Regions from separate parts of the Levilactobacillus zymae genome, predicted to be linked through region 1. Evidence: riboswitches for the same ligand, from Rfam matches in the RefSeq annotation. Region 1 holds a riboswitch; each other region holds the start of a gene.
The links. Region 1 has a riboswitch for thiamine pyrophosphate ahead of thiM (hydroxyethylthiazole kinase). Riboswitches for the same ligand answer to the same signal wherever they lie in the genome.

Region 1 (10,245 bases):
GCGTGGGACGGACATCGTAATCCTTGAAACCATAAGGGTGGTAGCGTTCCAGCGATTGACGGACGATGTCGCGCTTGAATTCAAGTTGTTGCGGGTAGGCTAAATGTTCGAGCTCGAAGCCACCGACCTGATCGGCGTAGCTGTCGCGCGGTTCGACGCGGTACGGGCTGGCCTTGCGAATCCGGTGGACCTTGGCCCGCAAGTAACGGTGAGAGATGCTGGTGACTTCCACCACGGCTTCTTCACCGGTCAACGCGCCGGGCACGAAGACGGCCATGCGCTTGTAGTAGCCGATGCCTTCGCCGTTGATCCCCATCTTCTTGATGGTCAGCGGAAAACGTTGGCCCTCTTCGACTTCGACCTGGGGCGTGTCCCGGTGGTCGTTGCGGCGGCCCCGGCGGTAGTTGTCCCGGTAATCGTCGCGTTTTTGATAATTTCTCATTGATTTTCTCCTATATAGTGACAGTTGAAACCTATTAATCTTGACCATTATACCAAAGATTGCCGCCAGACGGGGCGGGACGCCTGCAGGACTAAAAAAATCATTAAAATGGGGCCGCTTTCATAGCTAGTCTGGGTGCTTTTGGGTACAATTAAGTTACCTATGTGGAAGACCGCTGATTTAGCCATGACTAGTGAGTAGACGGCTTAGACAAAGGTCGGACTTTGAGACCCGAATTTCGGGCTCAAAGCCGTGCCCGCTCCGTTCCAGCCCGTTGCTGACTGTTCCGGAAGCGTTTAGTCTTTCCCAACATCCAGGTATCGAAAAATTTAAGGGGGCTTGGCCATGCATCATCGTAAAGTTGCCCTGGTGACGGGTGCGTCATCGGGAATTGGCAACGCCATTGCACGGAATTTACATCGTAACGGGGTCACGGTATACGCCGGGGCTCGGCGGGTCGACCGCATGAATGATTTAGACGATTTAGGGATTACCACGGTGGCGTTGGACGTCACGGACGCCGACAGCGTGGAACAAGTGGTCGACCGGATTGTGAGTGAGACCGGGCGCATCGACATTTTAGTTAATAACGCGGGCTTCGGCCTGCTGGGCGCGCTAGAGGACGTACCCATTAAGCAGGCGCTGGGGCAGTTCGACGTGAACCTCTTCGGGGCGGCGCGGCTGATCAAGTCGGTGCTGCCGATGATGCGGCAGCAACACAGCGGCCGGATTATCAACATCACGTCGATTGACGGCAAGGTGGCGCAACCCATGGCCAGCTGGTACGTGGCGTCCAAGTTCGCCTTAGAAGGTCTCTCGGACACGCTACGGCTAGAACTCCAGCCCCACGGCATTCACGTGGCCGTCATCGAACCCGGCAGCATTCAATCCGAATGGGCCGACATCGCGGCGACCCACCTCCACGAGACCTCGGGTGACGGACCGTACGCCAAGACCGCGACCATGGCCGCGGCGATTCTGACGGCGGCCAAGCGCTACGCCAGCGAACCGCAAGTTATCGCCCGGTTGGTTGACCGCGCGGCCCTGGCCCGGCGGCCTAAGACCCGGTACCACGCCGGCACCGGGAGTCAAATCCTGTTAGCCCGGCGGTTCTTGTCCGATAAGACCATGGACCGGATCTGGCGGCTGACTGGTCAAGCGGCCCAACGAATCACCCATTAATCTAAGAATCGTTGACGTGACGCGTCAACATGCTATGCTAAAGATAACTAACACTAGGAGTGTCCGCACGCGGGCTGAGATGTGACCTTGTCGCAATTCCTTTGAACCTGTCAAGTCCAGACTTGCGAAGGGAACGTGTTTGACTGGCGACGGCCACCCGTTCACTTGACGAATGGGTGGCCGTTTTGGTGTTTTTCGGCCGGGTGAGCGGGGCACACTAGGATTAGCACAACTATCTTTGGGGGTATTTGCAACATGAAAATCAGTTTACTGGACGATTTACGGCGTCAAAATCCGATTGTGTTCAACATTTCCAACTTCGTGACGGTTCAAGACGTGGCCAACGGGATCAACGCGATTGGCGCGTCGCCCATCATGTCCGAAGAGGTCGACGAGGCCGACGAGATGGTGCAGATGTCGCAGGCGGTCTGCTTGAACCTGGGCGCCTTTACCACGCCGCAGGTTCACCAGATCAAGGTGACCGGTCAGCTGGCCAACCGGTATCATAAGCCGTTGGTGGTCGACCCGGTAGCGGTGGGGGCCGTTAAGTACCGGGCACAGGTGGCCGCAGATCTGTTTCGGGCCTTTCAGCCGGACGTGCTACGGGGGAACGCCGGTGAGATTGCGGCCTTAGCCGGGATCGACTGGCAGGCCAAGGGCATCGATGCCGGTCAAGGCACTGGTGATTTAGCCACGATTGCCGAGACCTGCGCCAAGAAGCAAAAGTGTACGGTGATCCTGTCCGGTCCGACCGACGTGATTACCGATGGGACGCGCACCGTACAGGTTATCAATGGGACCACGCTGTTCCAGACGTACGTGGGGTCCGGCGACATGCTGTCCAGTATCGTGGCGGCCTTCTGTGCGATTGAGGACGACTACTTCGAAGCGGCCCAGACCGCGTACTTGGTCTTTGCGGCCATCGGCCAACGGGTTGCCCAGGCGGACCCACAGATGGGAGCCGGCACCTTTATTATCAAATTAATGGACGCCTTGCAGCAGACCACCGTGGCCCAGATTGAGGCGGTGGCGGCCTACGAATAGGCTGAAAGGATGACAGACAAATGACAAATGAATTTCCCCAAACGCTAACCATTGCGGGGACCGACAGCGGTGGGGGCGCCGGGGTGATGGCCGATCTTAAGACCATGCAGGAACGCCACGTCTTCGGGACGGCGGTGGTCGTGGCGGTGACGGCGCAAAATACCAAGGGGGTCCAGGACTTCCTGGCCTTACCGCAGCGGCTGATCGACGAGCAGTTTGCGTCGTTGGCCGATGACTTCCAGATCCGCGCCTGCAAGACGGGGATGCTGGCCGACGCCGAACACGTCCACGGGGTCGTGGAGAATCTCAAACGCTATCATTTCGGCCCGTTGACGGTCGATCCCGTGATGATTGCCAAGGGCGGCGCGGCCTTACTCGCCGACGACGCCGTGGCGACGGTGCGTGACGAATTAATTCCGTTAGCCGACGTCTTGACGCCCAACCTACTGGAGGCCCAGCGTCTGACGGGGCTGCCCCTCGATAGCAAAGAAGAGATGGAGGCCGCGGCGGTTGAGCTACAGAACTTAGGGGCCAAGAACGTGATCATCAAGGGCGGTCACGAGACCACGCCGGATCAGGCCAGTGACTTTGTCCTGCTTGAAGACGGTCGGTCGTTTTGGCTGAGTGCCCCACGGATCGACACGGTGCGGACCCACGGCACGGGCGACACCCTGTCGTCGTGCATCACGGCCGAGCTAGCGAAGGGCGCCGACTTCGAGACGGCGATTCGCTTGGGTAAGGATTACGTCACCGCGGCCATCGCCCACCCCATCGAGGTTGGCCACGGCCACGGACCGCTGAACCATTGGGCTTACAATCAAGGGGGAACGCTATAATGTCAGTAACTTTTGAACCCGGCTTGCTCCGGGCCTACTTTGTGGCGGGCAGTCAAGACGTGCCCGGCCGAGATTTACGCGACGTGTTGGCCACCATGCTGGCGGCCGGTATCACGGCCTACCAGTTTCGCGACAAGGGGGCCAGCACGCTGACGCCCGAACAACGGCTGACGCTAGGCCGCGACCTGCGCGATCAGTGCCGGGCGGCCAACGTGCCGTTCATCGTCGACGATGACGTCGAGATGGCGCTGCAGCTAAACGCCGATGGCATTCACGTGGGTCAGAGCGACGAGCGCATTCAACAAGTCTTGGCGGCCACCGACGACCGCCAGATGTTCGTGGGATTGTCGTGTTCGACGGCGGCCGAGGTCGCTGCGGCTAACCAGATCGACGGGATTGCTTATTTGGGGAGTGGTCCCATCTACCCGACGGTCTCCAAGGACGATGCCGATCCCGTGATTGGGACGGCCGGTCTGGCTCAACTGGTGGCCCAGTCCAAGGTCCCAGTAGTGGCCATCGGCGGGGTGACCCTCGAGTCGTTACCGGCCATCGCTCAGACCGGGGCGGCCGGTGTGGCGGTGATCACGCTTTTGACCCGCCACGACCAGCCCCAGACCGCGATTCGCGCCATGCGCGCGGCGTTCACCAAACCGGCAAAATAATTGCGTTTTAGCCCGAAATAGGTTATCGTTCAGGATATTACTGAATTAAAGGGGGGTTACCTGTACCTATGAGCTTTTTAGAGCTAAAAGATATTCACAAGTCTTACTACATGAATAAAACACCCTTTCCCGTCTTAAAGGGAATCAGCCTGAAGTTCGACCGCGGCGAGTTTGTGTCGATCTTGGGCGAGTCCGGGGGTGGGAAGACCACGCTGATGAACATCATCGGTGGGTTGGACGCCCAGTACGAGGGCGACGTCCTGCTGAACGGTGAGTCGCTGCGTCACGCGTCCGTGAAGCAACTGGACACTTTCCGGCGGCAAACGATTGGGTTTATCTTCCAGAACTTTAACCTGATTAGCCACCTCAGCATCCTGGACAACGTGATGGTATCGCTACAGATGACCAAGCTCAGCCGCAAGGAGCAACGCGAGCGGGCCACCGAGTTGTTGGATCAGGTGGGGTTAAAGGAACACCGCCATAAGCACCCCAACCAACTTTCGGGGGGGCAGAAGCAACGGGTCGCCATTGCGCGGGCCTTGGCTTCGGACCCCGACATCATCATCGCTGATGAGCCTACCGGGGCACTGGATTCGCAGAACACCCAGGAAATCCTGGCGTTGATGGACGACATCGCGGCCAGCGGCAAACTGGTGATCTGTGTGACCCATTCGCAAGAGGTTGCCGACCACGGGACGCGGATCGTGCACATGGCCGATGGGGTCATCGACCGCGACGAGAACCTGAAAGACCCGTTTCCGGTTAACGACCATGCCGAGATGCCCGCGAAGCACCTGGGCTTTCTGGCGATGGTCCGCATGGCCTTACAACATATGCGCTATAACTTGGGGCGCAACCTGTTGATCATCTTCGGGGCGTCCATCGGGATTTTCAGTGTGATTCTGATGCTGGGCTTAGGTCGCGGGGTCAAGGGCTACATTAATCACGAAATCTATTCGCAGATTAAGCCTACCGCCGTTCAGGTGGCCCAGAAGACCACCAGTGAGAACCCTAAGAAAGTTGAGATGAAGACCGCCGACGTGCAGCGCTTAAAGCGGCTCGACCACGTCAAGAAGGTCCAACTGGGCTTCTACACTCAGGGGGCCCAGGTCCAACGTAACGGTACCAGTTCGACGGCGCAGATCGTCCAAACGGTCACCGACCAGATGTTGGCCAAGAGCGTCAAGAAGGGTCACACCCCCAAGACCGGTGAAGTGATGTTGTCGAAGGATTTCGCCAAGAAATTCAATAAGCAACATCCTTATCGGCTGGTGGGCAAGACGGTTAAGGTTTCCCTAACGGCCATGGATAAGCACAACATTCCGACCGTGATGACCAAGAAATTAACGGTCAGCGGGGTGACCGATGGGAGCAGTGGTCAGTTACAGACCAACCTTCAGACCATCAAGCAGATGTACCAGAGCAAGCACCTGACCTTCCGGGCCAACTTCGCGACGGTCGACATTGCTGGCTTCAGTCACGTCACTGGCGTGCAGGACAAGATCCGCGCGCTTAAGACCAGCAACGGCAAGGCCCGGTATCAGTTGACCGGGGCCGGGGCCACCGTATCGACGTTGAACACCTATATCCAGTTGGCGTTCTACGTCCTGGCCGCAATTGCCGGCATCTCGCTGCTAGTCTCCGCAATTATGATCATCGTGGTGCTCTACATCAGCGTGTCCGAACGAACCAAGGAAATCGGGATTCTGCGAGCCTTAGGGGTTCGGCGCCGCGACATCAAGAACCTGTTCTTGTCGGAAGCCTTCTTCTTGGGACTGTTCTCCAGTATCCTGGCGTTGGTCTTCACCGAATTGGTGGCGGTCTTAGCCAACAACGTCGCGACCAAGTATATTGGCTACAGCATTATTGGCATCACGGGGAACTACCTGATCTTCGGGATCGTGGTGGCGATTGTGATTAGCCTATTAGCCGCCTTGGCACCGTCGAGTCGGGCCGCCAAGCTTGATCCGATCGAAGCCTTAGCATACGAATAAACCATAAAAAAATCGTTAACGACCGGATGGCCGTTAACGATTTTTGAGTTGCCTTAGAGTTGGGTAAGATTGGAAAAACGTAACAGTTTTGAGATTACGTAACGTTGGCTAAAACGGCCATCAAAGCGGAAACAGCTCCCCCACGAGATAGGTGCAGTGGGCGAGCTGAATTCGTCATAAATTTGAGAAGCTAAGCTGACTAAGACTTAACTTTACAGCCTTAATTCTACCATGGGTGCGTCGGAAAACCAACCTAAAGATGACTGATTGGCAGATTATTTTAACAATTAAGGGCCGTGATTTTTGTCGAAAAATGGGGCTGGTCGTACGGGGTTTAAACCGTTCTTGGGGAACGCGGTTGGCGGGATTAAGACCGGCTGGGGGTTGCTGGCGGTCCGGGACAGCCCGTGACAGCGGGGGCCGTGGTCGAAAGGGGTTGCGGCGGTGAAAAGTAAGAATTTGCTGAGAACCGGCAAAGCGTGACCAATCAACGTTTAGCGGGGGTCCGATAGTTAACGGTCGCAAGTTGAATTGACGAATGACGTTTCAGGCGGTAAAGTGGGCGCAGTGGGCATCGAGAATTGGCCCACCGTGATGCGGGAGAGAACCGGATCACCGTTTACGCCGATGGCGGGGCGCGCGGTCAGAACGCGGCAAACAAGCCTTGCTATCTTGAACGTATGTTCGTATAATTAGGAGCGAGACCATCGCGGCTTTAAGGGTAGTATTCCCCCTCATCTGGGGCGACCCCCGGGTGCAACGACTAGTTTTTGCACGGTCAACTTTTGTCGTCTGATTAGCAATTGGTCACCATCACCGGGATGGTGGCCGGGAAGACCTTACCGGCGAGTGAAGCCTTTAGTGGTCGTCGCGTCTAAGTCAAGGAATCAAGTTTTCGTGGGGATGCGAAAACTTGGTTCCTTTTTGACGTACCGTCAAAAAAGAAGCTCCGGTTAACCGGAGCTTCCTGTAGTACCCGTATATGAGGTTAGAAATTCTTGGTGGTACGCATCACCTGGGCGGGACGGTTAGTGAGCAGGTAACCCGCACCGTTACTGGTGAACTGAAGGCCTTCGAACTCTCGGTGGCCGTTCAGGTTCGTGGCTTCGACGTCTTTGGCCTTGAGGTGGCCCAGCTTGCTAACGGGGATCGAGGAGATACTGCCGTCGCTGATGAAGTATAGCCGGTTGCGCTGGGCATTATACGCTAACGACTGACTCTTGGTCCCGGGGTTATGGCGCAACCCCTGCATGATGAGGTGGAAGCGCACGGATTTACTGTGAATCTTCCCTTGATAGATTTTGACGCTACCCTTGGGTGCCCACCCACCATTGGAATAGGTGTAGAAGTAGGCGTTGCCGTGTTTGTCGAAGGTCAGGTTTTCGCCCATCGGGACCGTGCTCTTCAGGGTAAAGTTGATCCGCTTGACGGGTTTTAAGGTTTTGGTGCTGACCTGTTGGACGTTACTGTGGATGGCCGTAGCCCCCACGAACCAGAGTTGGCCGTTCTTAGGGTTACGGGCAAGCGATTGGCCGTGACCACAGGCGAATTCGGGTCCGACCTTGACGTTCTTGATGATGGCCTTATCCCGGGCCGTTAGGGTGTGTTGGCGTTGGTCCTTGAAGGCCAGAGCTAACGCGCCCGAGGTTGCTCCCAACTTCCGTAGGGCGGTCAGGTTATACTTGGCGATGAAGCCGCGGTCGTTATGCTGCGTGCTCAGCACGTACATGGTACTGCCGGTCTTGGTCATGACCAGACTCTGTGGGTTTTGCCAACCGGTTTGGTCGGGTAATAACAGGTTGGTCTTAAAACCGACCCGTTTACCCCGAATGCTGGTCAAAGTTGACCCTTGACCGGTAAAACTATAGCGTTTGACGGATAGATTCCGGTTGTTGACCGTCCGATACTTGGCGACGTTGTAATTTGCCAGCGCGTTGCCGTGTTGCGTATACGTCTTGGCGGCCGCCGTGGTCCCCGAGCCCCCGATGGCGAAAAGAACGGCTGCCGTGGCGGTAAGCCAGGGTAACCAGGTTGTTGACTGCATGAAATCCCCACTCCTTCTTAATGATAAACTTCTCACAATCTATTTATACCACGAATAGTCAAAAAAATAAAATTTCCGTCGACCCAACTGTCGCTAAAATTAACGGTAAACGGGTCGGATTGACTGGTTCCGGCACCCAGCCGTCCCGGCGAAGAAACCGTTCTTATGATTAGACCCGTAAATTGAGAGCGGCTATCAGCCAGTGGCGGGGGTGAAAACGGCCATTAGACGGGTCTAGACCGGTTTGATAACTTAGAAGCTGTTCCCTTGAGGGGACAAAATCTAGTTGGAAATGAGGAATTTATATTGAGAGACGCACAGGATGCTTTCAAATTCTTGTTTACGGGTGACCACGAGGTCATTCTCCACGCCGCGCTGAAGAAGTTACACCTTTCACCGCTCCACGCGGACTATGATGATTACCTGCAGGAAAGTCGCCTCTTATTTCTCAAGGTGTACCAGCGCTTCCCCGATGATCCGCTGGAAAAGCCCCATCAATTCTTGGCCTACGCGCAGCAGAAAATCTACTGGACCATCCTGGATCGGTTGCGGAAGGAACGGCGGCAGAATCAGTACCGCGCGGACGGGGATCACGCCGCGTTGCTAGCGGAATTACCCAACACCGGCGACCTCCAACGAGACCTGGAGGTGCGCTTGTATCAGGCGCGCCTGTTACGGTTGATTCGCGAGGAGGGGACGCTGGGCGAGTGGACCTATCTGAACGGCACGTTGGTCAATCACCTGACGGCCGCGGAGATTGCGCGGCGCTGTCAGGTCAGCCGGCAGACCGTGTTACGGTGGCGCAAGACGCTGGTAAACCGGCTGCGGCGTCAAAATTTTTGGCCGGATTGGAATTAGGGGGTGACAACCCCACCCGCAATTTCGTTAGTAAGAGTGTAAGGGTTGGCCAGCCGACTTACACACCATAACTTTGAGAGGGGTCACAACAATGACTAAGACTTGGTTAAAAACATCCATCACTTTTCTACTGGGGACCGACGCGACGCACCCCGCCCGGATTGTTCTGAACAACGGGGTGAGTGCACCGGAGCCGGAACAGATCGAAGCGTTTGGGGGCTATTTAGCCGGTTTGACGGGTCTGCCGTTCATCCGCGCCAACGTTACGACGCAAAACACCGTCGCCTAAGGATCTAAGAGGGGGAAATTAACTTATGAAAGCTTTAGAGTTAACGTTCAAGGGGACCGATCATCGGATTAAGAACTTACGTTTGAAGTACGTTAACGCCGATCTGACGGCCGACGAAGCCCTCGAATTGATGGGCAAGATGGCCGCAACTAAGCTGTTTGCGAAGCAGGACGTGGAACTCTACGCCACGCCGGTGAGCGCGACCGTGGTTGAGACCACGAAGACGCCGCTGCCCGCCGCCCAAGCCTAACTTATTCTTTCCGTGCAACGTAAAGGACGCAGGTTCCCAGCTGGGGGCCTGCGTTTTTTGCGTTGCGGCCGAGTTAGGGTGATAAATCCAGTATGCTGGAAGAAATTCGAAATTCGGGAGGCGTTAGACAAGATGCGCAAAGTTGGCAAGTGGATTGTGGCCGTGGTCGTAGTGGTCGGACTGAGCTGGGTGCCGTTAACGGGTCATTCGACGGTGCGAGCGCCCGAACGGGTCCCCAGTAAGGGCCTGATCTTAGACGTTGCCCGGCAGTATTACTCGGTGGCGTCCATCAAGCAGTTCATTGACCAGATTCACGCGGGGGGTGGCAGCTTCCTGCAGCTGCACCTCACGGATGATTCGCGGTACGGGGTGGAAAGTCGGCTACTGGGCCAGACCACGCAGCGGGCCATCAAGCGGGGGCAGACCTACTATAACCGCCGGACCAAGCTGGCGTTTTTAAGCAAACGACAACTGCGCACCCTGGTGGTGTACGGTCACCAGCGTGGCGTCGAGGTGATCCCCGAGATCGATACGCCGGGTCATAGCCGGGCGTTGATCAAGCTGTTGCGCCAGTCGAGCCGGTCTAACCGGCAGCTGGTCCGCCGGATCGCCGTGGACGGGGAATTGGATATGGCCCACCCGCA
Region 2 (10,245 bases), 2.2 Mb from region 1:
TTACTTTACTGGCATTCAACACGTGGGGATTCCCTCCGCGGATTTAGACAAAACGATTGCGTTTTACAAGGGTATCGGGTTCGAACAGGCGGGTCTCTTTCCCAACGGGGATAACCGCTGTGCCTTCATGAAGTTTGGCAACCTGATCATCGAAACCTGGGAAGGCGACCCGACCAATCCGCAAGCCGGCGCCATTAACCATATTTCTTTGAACACCACCGACGTTGACAAAGCCTTTGCCGCCGCTAAGGAACAGGGCTTAGACCTGGTCAACGACGAGATTCAATCGATTCCGACGTTCTGGGACAAGGGGATTCGCTTCTTCAACATCCTGGGCCCCAACCACGAAACCATCGAATTCTGCGAAATTCTTAAGTAACTGCAATACTCATTAGCTAAAAACTGGTCCGTCCTTCCATTTAGCGGAGGGGCGGGCCAGTTTTTTTAGTGCGGTTAACTAGCTGAGTGTTTTGAGGGGTGAACGATTGAGATTTTAGCGGTAACCAAGTTAAATAGGGGGAGCCGTCACCGGGGTTACTTGAAGAAGGTACTGACCCCGGTCATGTTCAGGCGCTCGACGTACTGCTTGAACACGGTCCGGTCGATTTTACCGCCGGTGGCCTGAGTCGAAAAATAACTGAAGAGCGATAACGTATTGTGGATCAAAAAGTGTGCGGCAATCAGCGCGTCTTGCCGATTGAGCGGGTAGGAGTCCCGAATCGCATCGGCCAGGACCTGGGTCAGTTGGCGTTCGATGCGGTTGGCAAACCGGCTGTAGTCGTCGGAGAATAACAGGCGTTTGACCGCCGCGGAGTGCGCCTCGGCGAAGTCGACAAAGTCGTCTAACAGGAGACCGGGGTGTTGGTAGACCGTTTTAATGGGGTGCTGATGGATGATGGCGGCTAGCTGGTGGGTGATTTGGTCGGCGAATTGGTTGACTAGGTCGTCGATGGAATTGTAATGCAGGTAGAAGGTCTTACGGTTGATGCCGGCGGCCTTGGTGAGGTTAGTTACGGTAATATCCTGATAATCATGGTGAATCGCTAAATCCTCTAAGGCCTGAGTTAACGCCCGTTGTGTGCGTAAAACGCGTTTATCCGTCGTCGTCATCATCATTAATCTCCTTTAAGTTACACCCCAATTTTAGTCAATCTGGGGTTTATACCCCAACCTTGGCGTTTTTGATGTGGGCAGGCGGTGCGCAACCGATTATAGTAACTCGTGCATGGTTGGGGACCGCGTATTCTTGCCCCTACTATAGCATAGTTGGTCGTCGTTGAAGGCTCAGGAAATCAGCAATCAGCGGCGGCTCGCTCGAAGGTTAAACAATCACTCAATTAATCAAAAATCGGCATAAAGGGAGTAATGCAATGTTTAAAGCGGAATGGGGTTATCTGCGGCAACACAAGTTCATGGTCATCGTCCTGTGCGTCATCATGTTCATTCCGTCGATCTACGCGGTGACCTTCTTGAAATCCATGTGGGATCCGTACGGGAAGACGGGCGACTTGCCGGTCGCGGTGGTCAATCAGGACCAGCCCGTGACCTATCAGGGCAAGCGCCTCAGTGTGGGCCGAAATTTAACGCAAAATTTGAAGGATTCTAAGGCCCTCGACTTCGAGGCGATGCCGGCCAGTCAAGCACACGCACGGTTAAAGCAGGGAAAAGTCTATATGGTGCTGACGATTCCGCAGAACTTTTCTCAGAACGCGACCACGCTGCTGGACCAAAAGCCCCAGACCATGAATCTGCACTACGATACCAGTGCCGGCCAGAGTTTCATCGCCAGCAAGATGTCCGAGTCGGCGATGAGTACGATTCGGGCCAACGTCGCCAATCAGGTGACCAAGTTGTACGCCAAGACCATGTTTGGGGCCATCAAGCAGCTGGACACGGGGATGGGCACGGCCGCGAAAGGGAACCAAAAGTTGGCGACCGGTAGTCGGAAATTACAGGCGGCCAATCAGAAGATCGCCACTAACCTGAACACCTTAGCCAGCAGTTCGTTGAAGCTGCAAAACGGGAGTCAGACGCTGACCACGGGTTTGAACAAATACATCGCCGGGGTCGACGAGCTACAGGCGGGCAACCAGAAAGTCGTGAGTGGCTTAGACCAACTGCTGGCTAAGAGTAACCAGTTGGCGTCCGGGGTCACGCGATTGAGCCAAGGGGCCCAGAGCCTAAACAGTGGGGTCACCAGCTACGTGGCCGGGGCGCAACAAGTCAATACCGGCGCCACCAAGGTTAACCGGGGTGCCCAGCAGGTGGCCAGTGGGACCCAGCAATTCGGCCAGGGGACCGCTAAGCTAGCGTCTGGGACCAACCAGTTTGGCCAGGGCCTGACCACCTACGTCAACGGGGTCGGCAGTGTCAATAGCGGTGCCACCAAGTTGAACCAGGGCGTCGCGCAGCTCCAGTCGAAAACCGGCACGCTGAACGAGTCGACCACCAAGCTGGCCACGGGGGCCACGAGTCTCAATAGCGGGTTAAAGACGTTGAGTACTAATAGCGCGACGTTGACCAGTAACCTGCAGGCCCTCCAAAAGCAGCTGAGTCAAAGCACGACCAGCACCGCCGCGGCCACCAAGGCCATTGCGGCGGCCAAGCAACAAGCCGGCGCTAACGGGATGACCGGCGTGAAGACCGCGTTGGGCCAGCTCGAAACGGCGGTCAAGGCCAGCGGTTCGTTACACCAGGACGTGGCCGCGACGGCCGACGCCCAGAAGCTCACCGGCGCGCAGAAGGCCGCCGTGCTGGCCACCGTCGATAAGTCGGCCAATACCACGGCCATCACCGCAGCGTTGGGCAGCCTGAGTTCGGCCATCAGTGACGCTACCGCCACTACGACCAATCCGGCGGCTACCAAGGCGTTGGCGGCGGCCGGAAGCCAACAGGACCAGCTAGCGGCGACCGTCGGGAAGCTGGCCAGTGGCTCGCAGGCGTTGACCGGGGGCCTGCAAACGGCGGCCACCAGTTCAGATCAGTTGGCCACGGGCTTAACGCAGGTCAATGCGGCGCTCCCGAGTCTCACCACGGGAGTCGATCAATTGGCCAGCGGGGCCCGGAGCCTAGCGGGCGGCACGGCCAAGTTGACCACCAGCGGCCAGCAACTGACTAGTGGGTTCCAGACCGTAACGACCGGGGCCACGGCGCTGAACCAAAAGAGCCAACAACTCGCTAGCGGCGCTGATCAGGTGGCTAGCGGGACCCAACAACTCACGACCGGGACCGGCCAGCTGAGCCAAAAGGGTGCTCAGTTGACCAGCGGTGCTGGCCAGGTGGCGAGTGGCCTGCAACAGATGCAAACGCAGCTGCCGAGTCTGACCAGCGGGGTCTCACAACTCGCTAACGGCAGTCAACAGGTCGCCACGGGCTTAGGCCGACTGGCCACCAATGGCAGTCAGTTGACCAGTGGGGCCAACCAGCTGGCCACCGGGACGGGGCAAGCCGCAACCGGTGCTAAGCAACTGGCAAGCGGCGCGGGCCAAGCGGCACAAGCCGGCGGCCAGGTCCAGGCGGGGAACCAACAATTGGCGACCAAGCTGGGGTCGGCGGCTGATAAGGGGCAGCTGAACCCGTCGAAGTTGACCTACGCGCAGGTGGCTAAGCCCGTGACCACGACCCATACCGATAAGGACGACGTGCCGAACAACGGGACCGGGATGGCGCCGTACATGATGTGCGTGTCCCTGTTCGTGGGCGCCTTAGCGTTGAACATGATGTTTGATCTCTACACGCCCCGCCGGTTCCCGAAGTCGGGGATTCAGTGGTGGGCCAGCAAGGCCAGCATCTGGGGTCTCTTCGTCTTATTAGAGACCGGCATCATGTTTACGTTGATGATGGTCATTGACGGCTTACGGCCGATTCACCCGTTTGCCACGCTGATTGTCTTACTCTTAGCGGCGGCCACGTTCATGACCATCGTGGCCTGGTTGAACCTGGTCTTCGGTAAGGCCGGCTCGTTCTTCAGCATGGTCCTCTTGGTCCTGCAATTGGGCGCGTCGGCGGGGACCTACCCGATCCAGTTGTCCAACCACTTCTTTGAAACCATTCACCCGTGGCTCCCCATGTCTTACAGCGTCGAGGGGTTACGGCAAACGTTGATGACCGGGAACACGGCCTGGCCGGAAATCGGGATGCTCTTCGGCTTCCTGCTCTTCTTTACCGGTTGTACCTGGTTATTCTACCTGCGGCGGTACGCGCGGCTCAAGCGCATCGACTTTAGTGATCCGTTAGCCGTGCAGGCCACCCAAAACGGGTTAGCCCGGCGCATGGCGCGGCAAAAGCAATAGCTGTTGGCAATGGCTTGAACTTACAGGTAAAGTGTCATACCCAAGATGTATACTAGTGACTCAGAATGGGTGTCCATCCGTTGATGGTTCAGTAAAAAGAGGCCATTATGACTAGTACGAGCTGGAGGGGCAGCCAGAAATGGGCTCAGGAGTGAAATTTGTGTTGGCCGGTGTTCTTCGCTGGCCTAGACAAAGGCCGGTCTTCAAGACCTGATTTGTGGGCTTGAAGCCGTGCCCACTCCGTTCCAGCCCATTTCTGGCTGGCCCGGAAGCGCCAGGTCAGGTCTTTCAAGGTGAATCCTAGAGCGGCCGTTGTGTTTCGCGGCGTTTCGGCTTATCATGAGAGGTAATCAATTAAATCGAAAAAACACTAGGGGTGCCGTCATGGCTGAGATGGACGTCCGTCCGATCCCTTTGAACCTGTTGAGTTAACACTCGCGAAGGAAAGTGTCCAGACTAGAAAACGTCACTTCGTTTGCGTACGGCAACGGGTGGCGTTTTTTTCGGGATAAAGGGGTTTAACTGACATGACGATTCACTTACGGAGTTTGTTTTTACTGTGGTTAGGGGCGGCGATCTCGATCGCTGAAATCGTGACAGGGACTTTGGTGGCGCCGTTGGGGTGGCAACGGGGCTTGCTGGCGATTCTAGTCGGTCACCTGATTGGCTGTGGCTTGTTCCTGTTGCCGGCGGCCTACCTATCGACGCTACGGCAACAGTCCGCCATCGGGGTGACCCAAAGCGTCTTTGGTCCCTGGGGCGTGCGGCTGTTCTCGTTACTTAACGCGTTACAATTGTTGGGGTGGACGGCCGTGATGATCGTTAACGCCCAAGTGGCGATGAACGGCATCGCCCAGCACCTGTTTCATTACCGCTCGACGCTGATAATGGCCAGCATCGTGGCGGTTTTGATTATCGTTTGGTTGTTACTGGACCACCAGTGGTTGTTTCGGATTAACAACCTGGTGGTGATTTTGCTGGCCGTGGGGATGCTCCTGATGATGGGTGGCATCATGGCCCAGGGCCACGTTCACGCGCTCACTGGCGGCCAATTGACCTTCGGGAGTGCCGTCGAATTAAACGTGACCATGGCCCTCTCCTGGTTGCCGCTGATTGGGGACTATACGCAAAAAACGACCCAGCCCTGGCGTGCCAGTTGGGTCAGCGTCGGTGGTTACTTTGTCGGCAGCGTGGCGATGTTTGCCATCGGGCTGTTCACCGTGGTCTTGACGGGGCAGGCCGACTTTACGGCGGTGCTGGCGCAGTCGCAATGGGGCTTGGTGGCGTTACTGGTGATCGTCTTTTCGACGGTGACCACCACCTTCATGGACGCGTACTCGGCGGCCACCAACCTGAATAATCTCTGGCACCGCGGTCACGTTAATTTGTGGGGTGTCGGGGTCACGGTGGTCGGCTGGGCGATTGCCTTGGGCGTGTCCATGGCCTACTACCAGAATTTCCTGTACGCCATCGGGGCGGTCTTCACACCGCTCTTTGCCATTCTGGCGGTCAGCGTATTCGTCCTGCACCGGCGCTTGGCTTGGGGCTGGAACTTTGCGTGGTGGCTGATCGGGACGCTAGGGTACTCGTGGCTCCAACGGTTAGACTTCATCGGCGGGACCACGTTGCTATTGTTGGCCCTGCTGAGTCTGGCGGTCTACCTGACCAGTCGGTTTACGCGGCTCTATGCGCTGGACTGACGGTGCGGTAGTTTAATCCGTTGATATGCAAATACTTTGGTGCCAGGATAGGCGTTGAAAGTAACTCGCAAAAAACGTCTGTATTCGAAAAAAATTCCACCCGTTAGCAGCTGACGCCATAATGTGTCATGGCACTATGCTACATTGAGCGTATCAACTGCTAAAGGGGAATTATCATGATGAAGAAAACTTTGATTAAGAAGATTGCTATGATTGGTGCGGTCGTCGTCGGCATGCTGGCATTTGGTGGGACTACGCAGGCGAACGCTTCAAGTAAGTTACACTTTGACCATCGGACAATTACTTATCACATCGACTCTACTTCTAAACATTACAAGGGTATTTGGAAGGATGCGATTAAGGAATGGAATTCGAAGAGGGTTCTTAAATTTAAGGCAAGTTCTAAGAAAAAGGCTGATTTACGATTAACTACTCGAAAAGTAGTAACGAATGATGCTATCTATGATTTTTCAAATTCATTTGTGTTTGGAAACATTTTGGGTGGTACATCGTATCTTAAATTAAATCGTTCTTATATGGATAAACACAATTATGCTCATAATGAACGAGTAAACATGGCTACATCTGCAATTGAAAATGGGCTAGGTTTAGATTTAAATAATGATAATCAAAGTCACATGTATTTCGGATCTGACCCTATAACTTCTTATGATGTTGCACAACTTAAGAAGTTATATGCCCACGTCAAGTAAACCCGCATACAATTGAATCTTCAAAAAACAGGACTATTCCATTATTTATCGGAGTAATCCTGTTTTAGTATGCTGGTTAACTTAAAATTACGTATTAATGTAACGAAATCAGATATAATGAACAAGGACTTAACTAGCATTATACATAGTAGTACAGGAGGTTATCATGCGTAAGGAACTTTACTTGGATCACCCGACCATTAATTGGGTGCTCGACCATTGTAAGATTTTGCGACTGGGGTTACAGGATGATGTGGGAACGTACGTGGTGCCGGTGCACTACGGCTACGAGGAGACCGCCGACGGGCACTACCGGTTGTACGTTCACGGCACCAGTGATGGCCAAAAGGGGCGGTACCTGGCTACTAATCCCAAGATTGGGTTTGAGACGGACGTGGGTCATGAACACCTGACCTACACGCCACCCAAGGAAGGCGCGTTCGGGCCGGCCTTTCGTAGCGTCATGGGTCACGGTCAGGTGACCACGTTGACCGACGTGAACGCCAAGGCCCACGCGTTACGCGTCCTGTTACACCGCTACGTGCGCGATATTCCCGTGGCGATTCATCCGGAGAAGCTAGCCAAGGTCGCCGTCTGGCAGATTGACGTGACCGACATCTCGGCTCGTGTGCATCACCCTACGGCGGCTTGGCAGACGGCATTGGGGTTGCACGAACCGGTTTCGCGCGGGCTGCACTATGGCGACCAGGGAGAAATCATTAGCGACGATACGGTGCCGACAGCGAACGAGACGGAAACGCCGGACGCCACCAGTAGTGCTTCGGTCAACGACCAAGAGTAAGGGGGCCGCTCGTTGACAGGGTTTCCCCAATTTATCTAATAGTGATTAAAGCGGCGTGGCCCGTTTCCCGGAATGGGGAGACGCGGTCAGGCCGTTTTTCGCGCGGCGTCAGATGTAAGCCTTGAAAAGTAACGAGCAGCCGATCAACAGGTACAGCGTGCCGGTGATGAGGCGCTCGTTTTTTTGTAGCCACCGGTGGTTGGGAAAACGCGCCAGGCCCCGGGCAATCAGGTAAAAAAGCGTGAGCATGGCGTACAGGGTGACCAACAGGATGCCGACCTGCGGCGTGGTGGCCTGGGTGAACAGGGGGATGTAGACGCTGATGTTATCGGCGCCGGTCGAAACGATCAGGAGGGCGATGGTCCCGGGTAAGCGGCGGTGCACCGTGCCGAGGTCCGGGGCTGCCGATGCGGCGGGGTGGCTAAGCAACGTCTTGAGACCAATTAGAATGGGAAAGATACCGAGGATCCCTAGAATCACGGATTGGGGCAGGTGCCGCAGCGGGTAGGCGCAGGCCCCGCTGATTAGGAGCAGCAGGGTGGTGCCCAGAAAATCCCCCCAATAGATGGCACGGCCCGCGTGTCTGCCGTGGAGCCCGAAGAGGAGCGTTAAGAGAATTAAGCAATCGATACTGGTGGATGCGTAGGCAACGATGCCCGTTAAAATCGTGGTTAGCAAAGTAACCGTCCTCTCTGCAAAAGGTCTTTGAATCCTAGATTACCATAGGATGTTGGTCTCGATTATAAAAACTTTTAATTTAAAGTTGACACGGTGTCACATTATAGCTATACTGATGAGTAATTAAGTGACACGGTGTCACTATTCGAGGAGGTGGGGTGATGCCAACCCCAACGTTTGACCATTTAGCTCCAGAAAAAAAGGCCCGCATCACGGCGGCCCTACTGACGGAATTTTCCCATCACGGTCTGGCCGACGCCCAGGTGGCGCGGATTGTGACGGCAGCGGACATTGCCCGGGGCGCTTTTTATAAGTACTTTGCCGATTTGACCGACGCCTATCAATACCTGTACGGGGTGGCCTTAGCTGAGATTCACCAGGCGATCCCCAACGACGCGCGGACCGAAGACCTGATGACGGATTACCAAGCGGTGGTGCGGTTTGTCGATCAGGGCAGCAACAGTCGCTATTACCAGTTGATTCAACGACACTTTACCCAAAACGAAGGCCTGTTGCCGACCCCGCCGCAGGTTCCCACCACGCTACCGGCGACGGCTTGGGCGGCGATGGTGTTGAGTCACGCGACCATCAAGGAGATTTTACTCGCGCCCGACCAGCAGGCCGCGGCGCTGCAGCGGTTACGAACGGCGTTGGCCGCATTAGCCAGTTAGGAGGGCCCCATGTTTTTAGCACTAAAGGAAATTCGCCACGAAAAGCTGCGTTACGGCTTGATCATTGGCATGATTTTATTAATTAGTTACTTGGTCTACGTGTTGAGTGGGCTGGCCTACGGGTTGGCGCAACAGAACACCCAGGCCATCGATAGTTGGGACGCCCAGACGGTGACTCTCGACCGCGACGCCAACGTGAGTCTGTCACAGTCGCTGATCACCACCGCCACGGCCAATAAATTAACGTTGACCAAGCACCAGGCCTACGTGGGTCAAGCGGGCGTCGTCGCCAAGGCCAAGGGTAAGACCAACGTGTCGGCCCAGTTCTTAGGGTTAGACCAAACGCAATTTATCGCCAAGAACCTGAAGCTAACCACGGGGCATAAGCCCACGACCAACCGCCAAGTGGTCGCCGATAGCTCGTTACAGAACCAGGGGTACCGGGTGGGCGACCACATCACGTTAAATTCGGTCAACACCAAGTTTACGATCGTCGGCTTTACCAAGAACGCTAAACTCAACGTGGCCCCGGTGGTTTACGGGACGTTGGGCGCTTGGCGGACGTTACGGGGGGTGGCCCCAACCATGCAGGCCAGCGCCATTGTGTCACAAAAGTCGGGGAAGATTACCACGAGTCCGTTGAAGACCTATAGCGTTCAGACCTTCGTGAACGAATTACCGGGGTATTCGGCCCAGAACACGACCTTCGGCTTCATGATTGGGTTCTTGATGATCATCGCCGTGGTGGTCATCGCGGTCTTCTTGTACATCCTGACCATGCAGAAGCTACCGAACTACGCGGTCTTACGGGCCCAGGGAATCCCGGCGCGCTTTCTGGTGGGCAACACCATCAGTCAGGCCCTAGTCTTAGTGGTCAGCGGCCTAGTCTTAGGTGCATTGTTGACCTTTGCGACCATGCGGGCCTTACCGCTGGGCGTCCCCATCAGCTTTAACTTACCGTTGCTGGGTGGGGTGACCCTAGGCATCCTGTTGACCGGGGTACTAGGCGCACTGATTCCCGTGCGGATGATTCTCAAGGTCGATCCCGTTACCGTGATTGGAGGATAAAGGCATGGCAACTTTAACATTGGAACACGTCAATAAAGTTTTTGGGCAAAAGACCAGTCGGGTCCAAGTTCTAACGGACATTAACTTCGAAACCACGGCCGGTGAATTGAGTCTGGTCTTGGGACCGTCCGGGGCGGGGAAGAGTACTTTTCTGACCATCGCCGGTGGCTTACAAACGCCTAGTCAGGGGAACGTCCAGATCGATGGTCAGGCCCTGGGCCAACTATCGGCCAGAGACCGTGATCAGATGCGGTTGAACCGGATCGGCTTCATTTTGCAAGCGCATAACCTGGTACCGTACCTGACCGTCAAAGACCAGTT
Region 3 (10,245 bases), 220 kb from region 1:
GTTGTCAGCAGCCTGTCATGGTTTTTGATGGGCAAGGAGTCTACCACACAATTGCAGACGCAATCCCGGCCAAGTCACCCGCCGTATGCGCGGGTTGTGCCGCATCAGCATCACGCGGACTAATCTGGAACCGGGAATACCGGTAGGGTTTTCTCTAAATATCGGTAATCATAATGATTACATGACTACAGTCTTTTGTAGTTTATCAAGCAGGGAAGCAGGTCAACTTCGGTTGGCCTGTTTTCTTTTGGCATAAAAAAACTGTGACCGGTTCGGCACAGTTAGTTAGGTGATTATTAAAATTGTGGCCAATGGCTGTGGTTTTGACGGACATCGTGGCGCAAGCCAACGCAGAAAATTAGAAACGCTGCTGCCACCAGGGTCAAAACGATGGTCCACAGCCAGGCGTGGGTGTGGCTGAACACGAAGTAACCCAACCCAAGGGCGCTGAGACCAATCAAACTTAAGCGGAGCCCCAGCGAGCGACGGTGCAGGAATGCTGCTGCTAAGGTTAAGACCACGGCACCGCCAAACATGTCATCGCCGCTGGTCACCGTTCCGGGATTATGGAACAGTGCGTAGCCCGCGATCACCAGCCCTAGGAGCAGTGCTAAGAAGCCAAATAATTCTAAGAAGGATAATTGCCGCAAGTTTTTCAACGGACTCACCACTTTCTATATCGGTGTAACCCCATTATAAGGCACCCCGGTGAACTTGAACAATCGAACGCCCCGCTAGGTTAGCTTAGCCGTGCCAATCTTCGTGATCCAACGCCATTTGCCAAAAGTTAAGCTCGTACCAGCTACTCTTTTGGAAAGCAGCCAGCAGATCCGGGGTATTTTCTGGGGTGGCTACCCGGTTGGCGAGAGCTAATTGGGCAGTCAGCGTGGCGGTATGAGCGGCAGCGGTAAACATCAAAAACTCCTTTCAAGTTAGGGGAGACCAATCACGAGACCGATTTGGACCAAGATCAGACTGCCGATGAAGTAGAGCCAATCCTTAAGATGCAGGGGCACCGTCACGGCGTAGGTTCGTGGTGCCCCCTCGACGTAGCCGTGTGAGGTCATGGCGTCGGCCAGTTGTTCGGACCAAGTCATGGCGGTCAAAATGACCTTAAAATACAGCTGTGGGGACCAGACGTGCAGCACTTGACCGCGCATCAATGCGGCGGCTCGCACGGTGGCGACTTCCGCGCGAATCTTGGGGAAGAGATTAAAGGCAGCCAGGAACCCGTAGGCGAACTTTGAGGGAAGCTTGGCGTTTTGCTCCAACGACCGTGTTAGTTCAAGCGTGGTCGTGGTCTGGGTAAAGGTCGCGCCGAGGTAGACGTACACAAACGTCCGGGTAAACAGCACCAGCAAGAAGTGATTGGTGGCATTCCCCCGAAGCATCAGCGACCAGACCAGGGAACTGGCGAAGAAGAGCGGGACGATGGTCAACCACAGCAGTGTCCGCAGACGTACGTGGGTCCCCAACAGAATGGCCAAGCCCACGATGATTAGGCAGACGTTGACCGACCAGACCTGAGTGAACGAAATCTCAAGGGCGATTAACACAATCGTGGCTAATTTTAACGTGGGATTCACGGTGTCGCCTCCTGATAAACAAATTGTTGGTGGGTTAATGCCAAGTGGTAATCGACATAGTCATTGAGACCACTCAGTTGATGACTAATCATCACTAGGGTCAAGTTGAGATCCTGCTGGGTGGTGGTTAGCAGTGTCAACGCTGCGTGCACGGACTGCAAGTCGAGTCCCTTTAAAGGTTCGTCGAGCAGGAGCACATTTGGGGCCATTATCAACAGACAAAGTAATTGCAGTTTCTTTTGTTGACCACTACTTAGGGAATAGATAATCTGATCGTCGCGACCGGCGAGATGCAACTGGTCTAAGGCCGCTCGGACCCGTTCGGGAGTGAAGTAGGCGGTGTTTCCGTATTTTTGCGACAGGGCTAGTTCTTCGGCAACCGTAACGTTGAGAAATTGCGCCGTGGCTGATTGAAACATCAGGCTCACGTGACGGGCGTAGGCCCGCCGGCGGAGTCGGAGAATGTCACGTCCTTGGTAGGTTAAGCGTCCCTGGTAGGGGCTTAGTCGAACCAAGGCGCGAAAGAAGGTAGATTTCCCACTACCGTTCGGTCCTGTAATCAAGGTGAACTTATGCGCCATGAGAGCCAGGGATTGGGGGCGTACTAAAACACGGTCGTGAGGAGCCAGACCAAAGTGGTGGCCCTGCAGGTCGGCCGTAGCGTTAGTCGCCGGGATCTGAACGTGGGTCAATTGTAAGCGTTCCGGGGTGAAGGCTGCTAAACGCGCCTGGGTAGCAGTTGCAGATAAGGTAGTGAGCTGACCGGCGTTAAGAACCGTTAAGTGGTCGATCCACCGGGCGTAGCCACTCAAATCGTGATCGGCCAAAATGATGGTTTTTCCCCGTTGACGGCACAATTGTACTAGGCGATCTAATAAGGTCTGGCGGGTGGCGGGATCGATGCTGGCAAAGGGTTCGTCGAGTAAGATGACGTCGCTATCCATGGCCACGATAATCGCCAAGGCGACCTTTTGCTGCTCACCTCCGGAAAGTTGCATCAGTTGTCGGTCGCGCAAATCGGGAATGCCGACAAAATCTAGGGCCGCCGTCATTTTACGGGGCATCTCGTTGGGAGCGACCTGTTGATTCTCCAGGGCAAACCGCAACTCGTTAGCCACGGTGTCCATGGTGAACTGGGTGCTGGGCTCCTGAAAGAGTAGTGCCACGGTCCGGGACCGCTGACGCGGGGACCGGGCGGTCAAGGGCTGACCGTCAAAGGTGATGGTGGCACCAGCCGGTAATGGGGTGAGGCCGGCCATCAAGCGTAATAAGGTGGTCTTGCCACTCCCCGACGGTCCGGTTAGAAGGGAAAAACGACCGCCCGTAAAGGTGGCCGTGAGATCCCGTAAGACCGGAGATTGGTGCGTCGGGGCGTACGTTAAGTTTTGAATGGTAATGGTCGCCAAATAGGTTCCTCCAATAGTTAAGCTTTTGCGCGTGGTGCTAGAATGTGAGCTCGGTTCAACAGATTAGTGATGAGCTTGGTTAACACACCCCCGAAGATAAAGACGGAAATAAACCGTGTCATGAGTAGGAGGAGCATAAAGCCGAGTTGATACTTGTTGTAGCCATTGCGGAAAAAGTCCCACCCAAAGGTCACCAGCGTGGTGGTCAGGGCACTAAGCACTAACGTCAGCCAATTGTAGTGTTTGTAACCCGTGAAGGCAAACCCTAATTCGGAACCAATTCCCTGAACAATTCCGGAGATTAGGGTTGTTGCGCCCCACATGTTGCCCAGAAACATTTCGACGACGGAGCCCAGAAACTCGCCTAAGGTTGCGGCACCGGGGATGCGAATGATGAAGCCGGCTAAGGGACCGGCCATGCACCAGAGCCCTAAGAGTAGGTCGTTAGCCATGGGTTGGAGTCCTAAGGGAGCTAAGGCGGCGCCCAAGAGGGTGTAGAGTGGACCGGTGACCCAGAAAATCACCCCCATAAAAATTGCTAAAATTGTGACTAGAATAATCTCTTTAACGTGCCAACGTGCCATAAATCTGTCTCCTCCTCAAATTTGCCGCAGGAGTTCCCGAATGTAAAAAGGCCCCACTAAATTGATAGTGGGGGCCAATTGCTTGATAAGTCACCGTCCCTTCGCTGGAATTATCCAGAGCAGGTTCAATGGGTTTAATCTCAGCCATACGGGCACCCCAGTCGGATTTAAATTACTCTTAGCGTAACCATTCTGTTGATAAAATGCAACCGCTAACGGGTGACAATCGTATCTAAGGCTTTAGCTGTTGAGTCCGGGAATGGTCCGGGCAAACAACAGTGTGACCGCCAAATGGTCCGGACCAATCACGAGACAGCTCGTGGATTCAACTGAGTAAAAGATTAAATTTTATTGCACCAGCCAGTGAGCCCCTGGACTAGTTAGGCTAGTAGGGCAGAACGGGTGAACGGTAACCTGATGCCTTAAAAGCGGGAATCGAGCTGTGAGCGCGACCATCTTAGGACCGCCAAGTGGTGGATTACAGGGAGATGACAGACACAACAGCCGGATTACAAAGCCCGCTGACCGGTGTTTTTAACTAGCTAGCCATGCTAAATTAGAAACAACTTATTTGAATCAGAAGGGACTTATGACATGACAATTGGTAAGTTAAAGTTAGGGACGTTGGCCTTTGTGGTCACCATGACCATGGGAGTTGGGTTAACCCACCCTCAGTCGGCTCACGCGGCTACGCATACGACGGTGTCGTCCAAGAGTATCGCTAAAACAGCCTACCACAAGAAAAACACGAGCGGGGCATTGTACAATCAGAGCCATTCACGTAAGGTGGCTAATCTGAAGACCTACCCCAACACCACCTGGTACGCCACCAAGCAAGCAACCCTCAAGCACGGTAATTCGAAGGGCATTTACCTGTACGTGGCTAATAAGGCGGGTTCTGTCAAGGGCTGGATTTGGCACGGCTATCTGACCAAGGGAACCGCCCCGTTTGGTCTGAAGTACGCTAAGGGGGCCGTGGCTATGGACGCCAGCACCGGGAAAGTGGTCTGGTCTAAAGCGGCCAACACGGCCCGACCGATTGCCTCGGTCTCCAAGATTATGACCCTCTATTTGACCCTCAAAAAGGTTAATAGCAGTTCGGGAAGCTGGAACGACGTGGTCAATACCAGCAGCAAGGGGCTGATTGCCATGGGAAACGATGCCGCGTGCGGTGGCTTTAAGTTTAAGAGTGGTCATAAGTATACGGTCAAAGACCTCTACTATGCTGCCTATCTGGATTCGTCGAACAACGCGGCGATTGCTCTAGGAAAATGGGTTGCCGGCAGTAATGCCAAGTTCATCCAGCAGATGAATGCCCAGGCCAAGAGTTGGGGGTTAACGCACACCAGCTTTGTCTCGGCGTCCGGGTTGGAAAACAGCGACTTGAAGGCTTTCGGGTATAATTACGGTTCCGCTAACGCTAATCAAGTGTCGCCTAAGGACGTGGCGACGATCGCCCGGCACCTGATCAACGATTATCCGCGCGTGGTGACCGACGGGAAGATTGGGTCTAAAACCGTTGACGGGCAGTCGTTATATAATTACAACAACCTGCTATCTGGTCGAAAGTACTACCAGGCATCGCTAAACGTCGATGGCTTGAAGACCGGGTACACGCCACTGGCAGGCTACTGTTTTGTGGGGACTGGCCAGAAGACTGGTAAACACCGGGTGATCACGGTGGTCCTCCACGACGAAAACGAATTTACGGAAACCCGTTCTTTGATGAATCACGCGTACCAATCGAGCAGTATGACTAATTAAACGTTTAAATAAGGCCGCGTCGTCCGCAGGGACGGGGCGGCCTTTTTGCGTCGCACGAGAGCTGAGCGTTGCGTCACCCGAAGTAAATCGGTATGCTGAAAGTACTTTCACGATTGATCAGGAGGATTGAAAAACATGCTACCACGACTCATTGCGACGGACTTAGACGGCACCTTCTTGGACCCCCGGGGCACTTACGACCACGCGCGCTTAGATCGACTCTTACGGAAGTTGGCCCAGCACGACAGTCACTTTGTCGTCGCGACCGGCGACCCGCTCGATCACGTGGTTGAGTTGTTCGGCGACTTAGCAGCGGTTCATGAGCTGACCTACGTGGTCGAAGATGGCGCGTTAACGGTGACTGGGCGCGGTGAGGTCTTACAGACACAGGTGATTCCAACCCCGTTAGTGCGCACAGCCATCACCTGGATTCAGCGGGATCCGCGCTTGGCGGATAATTTCTTAATTAGTTGTGGGGCGGACCGCGCGTACACGGAGTTACCGGTGACGAGTGCTCGGTTTCGGGCATCACAAGCCTTTTATCCCAGTTTGACGCACGTTGCGCACCTAACGCAGGTGACAGCCCCTATCTTGAAATTGGATGTCACCTGGCACCGGACCGACGTGCGCCCGCAGGTGGCAGCCTTTAACCACCGATTTGCACCACAACTAACGGCGACTAGTAGCGGCTTGGGAGGCTTTAACGTGTCGTTACCGGGCGTTAATAAGGCCACCGCGGTGCAAGCCTTGGCACGTGACTGGCAGATTTCGAGCACCCAAGTGGCAGCTTTCGGCGATTCTGGTAACGATCTGGCATTATTGCAGTGGGCGGGTCAAGGCATTGCGGTGGCGAACGCCGCCCCCGAGATTCTCGCGGAAGCCGACCAATGCACGACACGGACCAATGCGTCCCCGGTCGTTTTAGACCAGATTGCGGCGTGGCTAGCGGCGTTCGCGGAGTAACCGAACTAACCCTTAAGTGGTGAGTTGCTTGCCCGTGGTGCCGTACTATTGGGGGGAATTGGGGGGACAGCGTATGCGTGAACCAGTAAGCCAGCTCGGTCAATGGATGATTGCGGGGGAAGTTCGGTGGCGAAAAAATCAACAGGTCCGGGTACTCTTGACGGCGTTACGGCTGATCTTTCCGTTGGTCCTTGTGGGCACCCTAGCGGATCTCGTCAACCGCAGCTGGCTGGAACCCACGGGTTATTATTACCAGACGCTACACGTGACCACCTGGCTACTGCGCCGGACCCGTTTGCAGCAAGGCGTGCTCCTGCTGCAAACGGGCGCATTGGGCTTAGCAGTTTTGGGGATGGCGTTTGTCGTCAGTTACTTATTGGTAGCCCGGGTCACCGCCGCTTCTAGTGACCGCTTAATGGCGGGGGGGATCGCGGTCCTGGGCTTGCAAGTATTGAATGTCAACCCGGCGACCGTACAGGTGGGCCGGTCGCCCGAATGGTTAGCGATGAACCTCGGCCTAACCGGATTAGCTGTGGGAGCGGTAGTGGGGTTATTAATCGGTAACCTCTACCGGTGGAGTGTGTTGCACTGGTCGCAGCCCGGTGATACGTTAGAACGCCCATTAACGTTGGGCACGTTGGGCTTGTTATTGGTGGCGGCCGGGGGGCTGATCTGGCTGTTACGAGCGCCGTTTAGCCTGCAGACTGGGTTTAGTGCCTGGTTACGGGCCCCACTTAATCTGGCAGATGGGTGGGGGCAGCTCGCCGTTTTTAGCGTGTTAAATGGTGCGCTGAATTGGCTAGGCGTGTTAAGTCCGGTGCCAACCACCCCGGAGCAGTCCGTGATGGCTGCCCAAAATCTGGCTGCGGTGTTAACCACGGGTAACTGGCACTTACCGCATCCCCTGACGGTGCAAACCGTGAGCCAACCCTACGCGAATATGGGGGGCACCGGGATGACGCTGGGGTTACTCGTGGCTATTTTGCTGGTGACCCAAAACACCGCGCAACGGCGGATTGGGTGGTTAAGTGTGCTGCCCGTAATGGGGAATGTCAACGCGCCCCTGCTCGTGGGGTTACCGGTTATCCTCAGTCCGGTGCTCCTGGTGCCGTTGATTGTCGCGCCCCTGGCATGTTTGTCACTAAGTAGTCTGTGCTTGGGCCTGCATTGGGTTCCGGCTTCGGCTTACCCCTTTGCCGTGGGGACTCCCGGACCGTTGATCAGCTTCCTGGGAACGGGGGGTGCCTGGTCGGCCTTGGGGTTAGCACTGGTCAACCTAGCGTTGAGTACGGTCATTTATTATCCGTTTGTAAAGTGGGCGGCCATCGCTGAACGGCAAGTTCACGAGGAGGCGAGTGCCAATGCGACGCTTTAACCATTATCGGGGACTCTGGGTGTTGGGACTATTGGTGATCCTACTGAGTCTTCCGGGGCTCTTTTGGTGTTCCCAGCAAACCCGACATGCGCGGGCCAACTACCAAAGTGCGATGGCGCCGGTGATCTTGGTACCGGGGTCTAGTGCCACGCAGAACCGCTTTAATGCCCTGGTCAAGGAACTGAACACGCAGACCAAAACGCAGCATAGCTTGTTGCGGGTCGAAGTGAAGACGAACAATCAATTAGTTTATAGTGGGTCAATTCGGCGGGGCGACCGGCGCCCGTTTATCGTGATTGGGTTTCAGAATAAGACCGACGGGTTGACCAACATTCGGCGCCAAGCGGCGTGGTTTGCCATCGCCTTTCAAGCCTTGCAGAAAACCTATCATTTTAACCACTTCTCGGCGATGGGGCACTCTAACGGGGGCCTGGTCCTGACGCTGTTTATGGAAAATGCGTTGGCGAAGACTGGGGCCCACGCTGACCGCTTGATGACCATCGCGTCACCGTTTAACCTAGAAGAGGCCAACCCCAAGGTCGACACCCCCCTCTTTAAACAACTGGTGGCTGGCCGGCAAAATCTATCGAAGCATCTCGTGGTGTATTCGTTAGCCGGTAGTCAGTCATATGATGGCGACGGTATCGTCCCGTTTGATAGTGTGGATCGGGGGAAATACATCTTTCAAAAGCAGGTCAAAAGCTTCACGCAGATTACCGTGAGTGGTGCGAATGCCAACCACGCGAACTTACCGGAAAATCAACAAATCGTGCATTTGATTCGGCAGGATCTTTTGGACTAGAGGTTTATTTTTAAAATTGTAACGAGTAGACTGGAGTTAACGGGAGGCTACGCCATGATCAAGATGATTGCGCTCGATTTAGACGAGACGCTACTAAATACCGATAAAACGATTAGTGAAGAAAACGTTGCCACGCTGCGCCAGCTCCATCAGGCGGGAATGAAGGTCGTGTTATGCACCGGACGGCCCATCAACGCCATTTGGGGTTACATCCAACAACTGGGATTAACCACCCCGGAGGATTTTACCATTACCTTTAACGGCGCTTTAGTGGTGAACAACGTGACGAAGGAAACGTTGGCCCAAAGTGGACTTAAACATCACGACTTCGACCTGCTACACGCCTTCGCGTCAGCCAACGGCTATCCGTTAGACATCTTGGACTTTGACCAAGTTTACCCGGTAGCCGACCTGAAACCGTCCGTGTATCAGCAGATGCTCAAGGCGCCGATGACGTTCACCCCAACGGCCTTTGCTGATTTACCGGACCATCTCTACAGCAAGGCGGTAATGGCCACGGACGCCGCCGTCTTGGATCAGGTGGTGGCTCGCTTGACGCCGGACCTGAAACAAAAGTATCACGTCGTGCGGTCGCAACCGAAAATCTTGGAATTCTTGGCGGCCGAGATGGACAAGGCCGTGGGGTTGGGCCAATTGTTGACCCATTTTGGCTGGAACTTTAGCCACTTAATGGCTTTTGGGGATGCCGAAAACGATTTAGGGATGATTAAGGCCGCAGGTGGCGGGGTCGCTATGCTGAATGGTCAGCCGGAAATCAAAGCGGCTGCCAATCACGAGACACCGAAGGACAATAATGCCGCCGGGGTGGCCGCTTATCTACGGCAGGTTTTTCAAGCGACATTAAATTAGTGAAACACCTTAACTGACAAGTTGGGTTGAATATGGCACACTAAATGAAACAGCTAAGGAACTTAAGGAGGAAATTGGGATGCGTTTATGGGCGAAAATAGGAATGACGATGTTGGCAGTAGGAACCATGGGTGGCGTGTTCACCCCTAGTGTGGCCAGTGCCAAGACTAGCGTCAAGTTCGCAAACAAGGATCTACAAAGTTACTATAAGAGTGCCAAGGCGAAGAGTGCCTTTCACTTTGAAACGGTCAAGGCTTCGACTAACAGCAAGAAGTCCGCAACCATTCTGGTGATGGGGGACTTTGGTAGCGTGCCGAACGTCAAGTACGGGGCCCTGAACTCGATGAAACTGAGTAAGAACAGCAAAGTGTTGACCATGAAGTATAAGCTGATTAACTTTAAGACGGCCAACGGCAAGACGACGACGTCATTATCAAAGAAAGCCTATACGTTCAAGCTGACCAAGAAGTCGGCCAACAAGTTTACCACCAAGCTCACTGGGACTAAGGCCAACCGGCGCTTAGCGAACAGCGGAAAGACTTATACCTATACGCGAACCAAGACCAATCCAGCCAAGGCATATGCCAAGAAGTACGTTCAACCGACCATGTACAAGAAGTACTTAAAGGCGTTTGCTTCTATCGAGGCTACGCAAGCCCAGAAGGAACAAATCGCCACGCAATATGCCAACCAAGCCGTGGATACCATGGTGAAGAACTTTAATATTAAGAAATAATGCAGGCACTGAAACGGCCCTGGGAGGAATATTCTTTCCGGCAGACAGCAAAAACGGCGTTCCGTAAAGGGAACGCCGTTTTTTTAGTAAGTTAAATTAGTTTTGCTTGAAGAGGTTGGTGAGATACTTCATGAACGTCTTTAAGTAACGGTCCGTGTC

Region 2: linked by a shared signal. The riboswitch ahead of cytX (putative hydroxymethylpyrimidine transporter CytX) and the one ahead of thiM (hydroxyethylthiazole kinase) in region 1 are both predicted to bind thiamine pyrophosphate.
Region 3: linked by a shared signal. The riboswitch ahead of RI501_RS10390 (ECF transporter S component) and the one ahead of thiM (hydroxyethylthiazole kinase) in region 1 are both predicted to bind thiamine pyrophosphate.

Annotation. Positions count from the first base shown of each region.
Region 1 covers NZ_JAVLAS010000001.1:2,396,563-2,406,807, reverse strand. The annotation lists gene rlmD (23S rRNA (uracil(1939)-C(5))-methyltransferase RlmD) at 1-442, opposite strand, end outside; gene RI501_RS11480 (oxidoreductase) at 788-1,624, shown strand; TPP riboswitch at 1,670-1,775, shown strand; gene thiM (hydroxyethylthiazole kinase) at 1,880-2,668, shown strand; gene thiD (bifunctional hydroxymethylpyrimidine kinase/phosphomethylpyrimidine kinase) at 2,689-3,504, shown strand; gene thiE (thiamine phosphate synthase) at 3,504-4,166, shown strand; gene RI501_RS11460 (ABC transporter ATP-binding protein/permease) at 4,235-6,160, shown strand; gene RI501_RS11455 (hypothetical protein) at 7,149-8,204, opposite strand; gene RI501_RS11450 (sigma-70 family RNA polymerase sigma factor) at 8,511-9,062, shown strand; gene RI501_RS11445 (hypothetical protein) at 9,154-9,351, shown strand; gene RI501_RS11440 (DUF2922 domain-containing protein) at 9,377-9,601, shown strand; gene RI501_RS11435 (family 20 glycosylhydrolase) at 9,734-10,245, shown strand, end outside.
Region 2 covers NZ_JAVLAS010000001.1:184,574-194,818, reverse strand. The annotation lists gene RI501_RS00765 (VOC family protein) at 1-379, shown strand, start outside; gene RI501_RS00760 (TetR/AcrR family transcriptional regulator) at 535-1,110, opposite strand; gene RI501_RS00755 (YhgE/Pip domain-containing protein) at 1,371-4,292, shown strand; TPP riboswitch at 4,655-4,755, shown strand; gene cytX (putative hydroxymethylpyrimidine transporter CytX) at 4,820-5,992, shown strand; gene RI501_RS00745 (zinc metalloprotease) at 6,169-6,705, shown strand; gene RI501_RS00740 (pyridoxamine 5'-phosphate oxidase family protein) at 6,872-7,507, shown strand; gene RI501_RS00735 (cadmium resistance transporter) at 7,616-8,185, opposite strand; gene RI501_RS00730 (TetR/AcrR family transcriptional regulator) at 8,347-8,856, shown strand; gene RI501_RS00725 (ABC transporter permease) at 8,866-9,924, shown strand; gene RI501_RS00720 (ABC transporter ATP-binding protein) at 9,929-10,245, shown strand, end outside.
Region 3 covers NZ_JAVLAS010000001.1:2,173,921-2,184,165, reverse strand. The annotation lists gene RI501_RS10415 (hypothetical protein) at 1-123, shown strand, start outside; gene RI501_RS10410 (hypothetical protein) at 297-668, opposite strand; gene RI501_RS10405 (hypothetical protein) at 745-915, opposite strand; gene RI501_RS10400 (energy-coupling factor transporter transmembrane component T family protein) at 933-1,586, opposite strand; gene RI501_RS10395 (ABC transporter ATP-binding protein) at 1,583-2,992, opposite strand; gene RI501_RS10390 (ECF transporter S component) at 3,010-3,576, opposite strand; TPP riboswitch at 3,655-3,746, opposite strand; gene RI501_RS10385 (D-alanyl-D-alanine carboxypeptidase family protein) at 4,171-5,340, shown strand; gene RI501_RS10380 (HAD-IIB family hydrolase) at 5,476-6,303, shown strand; gene RI501_RS10375 (PTS transporter subunit EIIC) at 6,377-7,678, shown strand; gene RI501_RS10370 (alpha/beta hydrolase) at 7,665-8,480, shown strand; gene RI501_RS10365 (Cof-type HAD-IIB family hydrolase) at 8,535-9,350, shown strand; gene RI501_RS10360 (hypothetical protein) at 9,430-10,086, shown strand; gene RI501_RS10355 (nucleoside hydrolase) at 10,183-10,245, opposite strand, start outside.